2 regions of the Mucilaginibacter daejeonensis genome follow, and region 2 is predicted to be linked to the other one. Evidence: riboswitches for the same ligand, from Rfam matches in the RefSeq annotation. Region 2 holds a riboswitch; the other holds the start of a gene.
What was found. A riboswitch is a leader RNA that binds a small molecule or an ion and turns the genes downstream of it on or off. The one in region 2 is predicted to bind S-adenosylmethionine.
Positions count from the first base shown of each region.

Region 1: another riboswitch for S-adenosylmethionine. It lies ahead of metH (methionine synthase); the one in region 2 lies ahead of LLH06_RS12575 (O-acetylhomoserine aminocarboxypropyltransferase/cysteine synthase family protein).

Region 1 is NZ_CP086068.1:291,751-295,488, forward strand. It holds gene LLH06_RS01305 (hydrogen peroxide-inducible genes activator) at 1-657, shown strand, start outside; gene LLH06_RS01310 (MBL fold metallo-hydrolase) at 719-1,354, shown strand; SAM riboswitch class I at 1,464-1,578, shown strand; gene metH (methionine synthase) at 1,729-3,738, shown strand, end outside.
Region 2 is NZ_CP086068.1:2,977,520-2,981,257, forward strand. It holds gene LLH06_RS12570 (redoxin family protein) at 1-819, opposite strand, end outside; SAM riboswitch class I at 1,129-1,245, shown strand; gene LLH06_RS12575 (O-acetylhomoserine aminocarboxypropyltransferase/cysteine synthase family protein) at 1,513-2,877, shown strand; gene LLH06_RS12580 (homoserine O-acetyltransferase family protein) at 2,960-3,738, shown strand, end outside.

The DNA of each region.
Region 1 (3,738 bases), 2.1 Mb from region 2:
CGTATCGGGATCATCCCTACCATAGCGCCATACCTGTTACCGCGCATCATCAGCCGTTTTGTAGAGCAGTACCCGCAGGTCAAATTGGTGGTGTGGGAACAAACCACCGAGAACATCATTCAGCAGCTCAAATTAAGCACGATCGATTGCGGCATCTTATCGACACCATTGCACGAAAGCGGCCTGACCGAGATACCGGTATTCTACGAAAATTTTGTGGCTTATGTATCCAAAAGCAGTAAGCTGCACAAGCAAAAGAACATCAGTCCTGAGGATATAGATGTAGAAGAATTATGGGTACTTGACGAAGGTCATTGCATGCGCGAGCAGGTGTTGAACATTTGCCAACGCCGTAAAAGCACTAAGGGCTTTCAGCACTTTGAATACAACACCGGTAGTGTGGATACCCTAAAGCGCATGGTAGACCAAAATAATGGTGCCACCATTTTACCTGAGTTGGCCCTTGACGACCTGAGCGATAAACAGCTCGACCGTATCCGTTACTTCCGCTCGCCCGAGCCGGCACGTGAGGTAAGCATCGTGATCCAGCGTAATTTTTTAAAACGCCGCATGATAGAGGCCCTCAAGACCGAGATCCTGCATTTTATCCCCAAAAGGTTAAAGAGCAAGAAAAAGAAAGAATTGATGGACATTTAACCAGCAAAAGCCGGAAATATCCGGTTTTATAAAGCGATCATAAAAGCTTTACCTTTGGGCCATGGCTACCATCAAAGCATTTTTAAACAATCCGTACCAGGAAAATACTTATCTGTTATATGACGAGACCGGCGAATGTGCCATCATCGATCCGGGTATGTATACCGCTGCCGAGCAGGATGCGGTGGTCAACTTCATTAAGGCCGAAGGCTTAAAGCCGGTACTGCTGCTCAATACTCACTGCCACATCGACCATGTGCTGGGCAATAAGTTCGTATTTGATCAGTATGGGTTAAAGCCGCAGTTCCACAAAGGCGAACTGGTGGTTCTAGAGGCCATGCCGGTATGGTCGCAGCAGTCGGGCCTGAGGTATGAGTTATCGCCCTTGCCTGATACCTATTTGCCCGAGAGCGGTAGCATAAGCTTTGGCAATACCACCTTGGAGCTGATCTTTGCTCCGGGTCATTCACCTGCACACTTGTGCTTTTATGATGTGCAAAATGGTATCGTGATCGGTGGTGATGTGCTTTTCAGAGGCAGCATTGGCCGCACCGACCTCCCGGGCGGCAACCATCAGCAATTACTTACTAACATCCAGCAAAAGCTGTTCATATTGCCCGATGAGCTGGTGGTTTACCCAGGCCACGGTCCCGAGACCACCATTGGCCGCGAGAAAGAGACGAATCCTTTCTTCTAAGATCATATCGCCGATCAGCAACCCAAACACCGTTCGCATCAACGCACAAGGAGGTAAATAAGGCTGCCTGCTCATTTGCAAATCATCGGCGTATTTTGCAAATTTGTACCGCTTATAGAGAAAGACGGAGGGATTGGACCCTGCGAAGTCTTAGCAACCTGTGCTTACAAGGTGCTACATTCTACTTGAGACCGCCAACTGACAGGTTTCAAGACGGATAAGCGAGAGTCAATGAGAACTCCAAACCTCCATGGCCTTTCGATATAAGCTGTTTTAGTATCTGGTATCAAGTATCTCGTATCAAGAGCATGCGATACTTGAAAGCAACAGTAGTACACTGTCTTGATACTTTATACTAACTACTTGTTACTTCAATGGACATTAGAGAACAATTACAGAAACGCATACTGGTGATCGATGGCGCCATGGGTACCATGATACAGCGCTATCAGCTCACCGAAGAGGATTTTAGAGGGGAGCGTTTTAAGGATCACCCGAGCGATCTGAAAGGGAATAACGACCTGCTCAATATCACTCGCCCGGATGTCATCAAGGCCATCCATGCCGAGTATCTGGATGCCGGTGCTGATATCATCGAGACGAATACCTTTAGTACCCAGCGCATATCACTGGCCGACTACCATATGGAGGAGCTGGGCTACGAGCTGAGCTTTGAAGGTGCGCGCCTGGCCCGCGAAGTGGCCGACATCTATACCAAAAAGAACCCGGAAAAACCGCGCTTTGTGGCCGGTGCGGTAGGCCCTACTAACCGTACGTCGTCGCTATCGCCCGATGTGAACGATCCGGGTTACCGTGCCGTTACTTTTGATGACCTGGCCGAAGCTTATTATGAGCAGATCCGCGGCCTGGTGGATGGCGGCTCACACCTGTTGCTCATCGAGACCATTTTTGATACCCTGAACGCCAAAGCAGCATTATTTGCTGCACAACGATATGCCGAAGAAAGCGGCAAGAATCTGCCGATCATGATATCGGGTACCATTACCGATGCGTCGGGTCGTACCCTTTCAGGCCAAACGGTAGAGGCATTCTGGAACTCGATACGTCATGCCAACCTTTTATCGGTGGGGTTGAACTGCGCCTTAGGCGCCCGTGAGATGCGTCCTTATTTGGAGGAACTATCCAACAAAGCTGATGTATATATCTCCGCTTATCCCAACGCAGGATTACCTAACGAATTTGGCGCTTATGATGAGACCCCGCATGAAACTGCCCACCAGGTAGATGATTTTATCAAGGCTGGCATCGTGAACATCGTTGGCGGTTGCTGCGGTACCACGCCCGATCACATCAAGTGCATTGCCGATAAAGCGGCTAAATACCCACCCCGCCAGTTGCCGGAGGTTGAAAGCTACATGCGCCTGAGTGGCTTGGAGGCGATCAATATTACGCCGCTTACCAACTTTGTGAACGTGGGCGAGCGTACCAACATAACCGGGTCGCCCAAATTCTCGAAACTGATACTGGCCGAAAATTATGAGGAAGCACTTACCGTTGCCCGCCAGCAGGTAGAGGGCGGTGCGCAGGTGATCGATATCAATATGGACGAAGGTATGATCGATTCGGAGGCGGTGATGGTCAAGTTCCTGAACCTGGTGGCCTCTGAACCTGATATCGCCAAATTGCCCATCATGGTCGATTCATCTAAATGGACGGTGATCGAGGCCGGGTTAAAATGCTTGCAGGGTAAGGGTATCGTTAACTCTATTTCGCTTAAAGAGGGCGAAGAAAAATTTAAGGAACATGCCCGCAAGATCTTAAGCTACGGTGCTGCCACCGTGGTGATGGCTTTTGACGAACAAGGCCAGGCCGACAATTACGAACGCCGGATCGAGATCTGCAAGCGCTCTTACGATATACTGGTGAACGAGATCGGTTTCCCTCCGCAGGATATCATTTTTGACCCTAACATCCTGACCGTGGCTACCGGTCTGGAAGAACATAACAATTATGCGGTAGACTTTATTGAGGCTACGCGCTGGATCAAACAGAACCTTCCGCATGCCAAGGTGAGCGGTGGGGTAAGTAATATCTCTTTTTCGTTCCGCGGTAATAACGTGGTACGCGAGGCCATGCACTCGGCCTTTTTATACCATGCCATCCAAGCCGGTATGGATATGGGCATCGTGAATGCCGGTATGCTGGAGGTTTATGAGGAGATACCAAAAGACCTACTCGAAAGGGTAGAGGACGTGCTGCTGAACCGCCGTCCCGATGCTACCGAGCGTTTGGTAGAGTTCGCCGAAACGGTGAAAGCCAAGGGTAAAGAGATCGTGAAGGATGAGGCCTGGCGTAACGAGCCGGTGCAAAAGCGCCTGTCGCACGCGTTGGTAAAAGGCATCGTTGAATATATCGATTCTGAC
Region 2 (3,738 bases):
CTTGCGGCGTCTATCGAACTCATCAGCGTCATTTTCAACTAGATCATAGTAAAAAGTTAGTCCAATGAGCAATTCGCGCAGTTCCTCATTCTTCACTTCTTTTTTGATCTTAACGAGATATAGTTGTTTTCTTTGTTCGGGCGATAGTCCTTTAATAAGCTTTTTATCCATAGCAGGAGCCAAAAAGGGCAACACGTTATAGGCATCGGCACAAAGCAATTTCTGGTTGAAGAGGTCTTTTATATCCTGCTCAAAACCTGATAAATTTTCAAGTTTCTCTAACGGTGATACTCCAGGTCGATAGGTTTTCGCGACCACTGTATACCATGCATATTTGTAGTAATACTGAGCGTTGATAAAGTTCTTTGTCCAGGCAAGCAATTCTTCATCAGGGTCAAACTTTTCTATAAATTCTTCTCTATTGTTCTGTAGTGCTGTACGCATGTTAAGGCAATAACTGCCTAATGCTGGAAGATCGCCATCTCGCACCTTAATGGTATCCATATCGGTATTGGAGGTGCTGTAATACTCATTAGCGTAGTGGAACAGATCGGCATTCAGTTTTTCGGCATCGCCACTGAATTTGGCGTTACCCATTTCTTTCAGGTCAAGGTCTATATGAATGCTATCGCCTGGGTGGGTGATCATTTTTTTCACGATGGGGGTCAGCGTAATATCCTGTGCAATGAACTGTTCAAATGCTATTTTGAACGTGCCATCGATCTGGATGTGGCCTGTGTAGGTAGTGGGATTGCCGCCAAGGTCGGCCACGGTAAGGGTGAATGCGGTTATGCTGGTATCATGGTCACGGTTGGCCACCGTACCTGTAATTACTGTTCGGTGCCTATTTTTATTTTTTTGCTTACAGGCGCAAAACAAAGTTGTAGCCAACAAAAAGCAGGCTAAACGTGATAGGTTCATGGTTTGGTGGTTTAATTTGATAGCAAGTTAACGCTTTTTGACCATTATATGCAATGTACTACCGAGCACATCATTGTGCTATTACTCTCCTACTTTCCCTCAATTCAAAAAACTTCAGATTTCCCTTGCTTTTTTGTGCTTTTACCTATTACATTTGCACCACAGGTGTATCAAACACCATTGATCAAATACCCCTCGAAAGGTTTTGATTTATAAAGAAGCGGCGAGAGATCAGGCTCCCTGACCCGCTGGCAACCCTCCGATAGGCGGAGAAGGTGCCAATTCCTGTCCCGATCAGGATATTACTGCCGGGGAATATAAGTTAATAGCCATGATACAAGTTAGCTTTACTACCACTGCAAAATTTTCAACTACCCAAACGGGTACGTTCATGACCTGCCTGCTGCAAGGTCAAATTTGCATGTGTTGCTGTTAAAGGCATCAGCACGTTAGCTACCCACTGCTCGTTTTTTATCGGCAATAACGCTACGTGCCCTTGCGCTTAAGGACAATGCTATACCCTTTCCGCACGCCTACCTCCGCTTATAGCAACAGCAACACCAAGTTTAACTTTTAACATCAGGACATATCATGTCAGCAGCACCTTTAAAATTCGAGACCTTACAATTACATGCCGGCCAGGAAGCCGACCCTACCACCGGTTCACGCGCGGTACCGTTATATCAAACCACCTCATACGTGTTCAAGAACGCCGAGCACGGCGCCAACCTTTTCGCACTAAAGGAGTTCGGTAACATCTACTCACGTATCATGAACCCCACGACCGATGTGTTCGAAAAACGCATCGCGGCGTTGGAGGGTGGTGTAGCAGCTTTGGCCACCTCATCGGGTCAGGCGGCACAGTTCCTGGCACTGAATAATATCCTGCAGGCGGGCGACAACTTCGTGACCTCCCCGTTCCTGTATGGCGGCACTTACAATCAGTTCAAAGTAGCGTTCAAACGCTTTGGTATCGAGGCCCGTTTTGCCAAGGATGATCGCCCGGAGAGCTTTGAGCCACTGATCGATGCCAAAACCAAGGCCATTTACCTGGAGACCATCGGCAACCCAGGGTTCAACGTGCCGGATTTCGACCAGATCGCTGCCTTGGCCCGCAAGCATGACCTGCCACTCATCGTGGATAATACCTTTGGCGCAGGTGGTTACCTGTTCCGCCCGTTGGAGCATGGAGCTCACGTGGTGGTGGAAAGCGCCACCAAATGGATAGGCGGCCACGGCACAAGCATTGGCGGCGTGATCGTTGATGGCGGCAATTACAATTGGGGCAACGGCAAGTTCCCGCAATTCACTGAGCCTGCCGAAGGCTATCACGGATTGGTGTTCAATGATGTGTTCGGCATTGGCGGGCCGTTCGGTAATATCCAGTTCATTATCAGGGCACGCGTAGAAGGATTGCGTGACCTCGGCGCCTCACAATCGCCATTCAATTCATTCCTGCTCATTCAAGGCCTCGAGACCTTATCATTACGGGTACAGCGGCATGTTGACAATGCCTTGGAGCTGGCTACCTGGCTCGAGCAACATCCGCAGGTGGCCCGTGTCAATTACCCGGGACTGACCTCTTCGCCATATCATACCCTTGCCAAAAAGTACCTAAAGAATGGCTTTGGCGCGGTGTTGAGCTTTGAGTTGAAAGGCAATAAAGAGAACGCCACCAAATTTATTGACAGCCTGCAACTGGTGAGCCATTTGGCCAACGTGGGCGATGCCAAAACGCTGATCATTCAGCCATCCGCCACTACACACCAGCAACTGAACGATGCCGAGCAATTGGCGGCAGGTGTTACCCCTGCCCTGCTGCGCCTGGCGGTAGGCATCGAGCATATCGACGACATCAAAGCCGACCTGCAACAGGCCTTTGATCAGGTACAGCAACAACACCCCGGCCTTGAGGCCGTGCAACAGATCGCGGATCACATCTCTGTTGAAAGATAGAGGTTCCTTTTATAGTGTTTAAATAGTTTTAACTGAGAAAGAGCGCTCCCCGCTAACCCGGGGACGCTTTTTAACCCAAAAAATGAGTACAAAAGTTTACAGGCACGATAGCCGGTTCGAATTGGAAAGCGGTGACGACTTACCCTGTTTGGAGATAGGCTATCATACCTATGGCCGCTTAAATGCGGCGAAAGATAATGTGGTGTGGGTATGCCATGCCCTCACTGCCAACTCTGACGTGTTGGATTGGTGGAAAGGCCTCATTGGCGAAGGTTACTTTTTTAACCCGGATGAGCATTTCATTATTTGTGCCAACGTGCTGAGTTCACCTTATGGCACCACCAACCCGTTAAGTATCGACCCATCCACCGGGCAACCTTATTACCTGAACTTCCCTACCGTTACCGTACGTGACATGGTGAAGGCTCATCAGCTACTGGCCGATGCCTTGGGTATCGACCGCATCGATGTATTGATAGGTGGCTCATTAGGTGGGCAGCAGGCACTGGAGTGGAGCATCACCCAGCCCGATCGTATCAAACAACTGATACTGATCGCCACTAACGCCAGGCACTCACCATGGGGCATTGCGTTCAATGAGTCGCAACGGTTGGCCTTACAGGCCGATGCTACCTTTAACAACGGCACGCCCGAAGGTGGCAGCGCTGGATTAAAGGCGGCGCGAAGCATGGCCCTGCTATCATACCGTGGCTACAAGGCCTACAACATTACCCAGCACGAGGACGATGACAGTAAGACCGACGACTACCGCGCATCGAGCTATCAAAGCTACCAGGGACAAAAACTGGTGAACCGCTTTAACGCTTACAGCTACTGGTATTTGAGCAAGGCTATGGATTC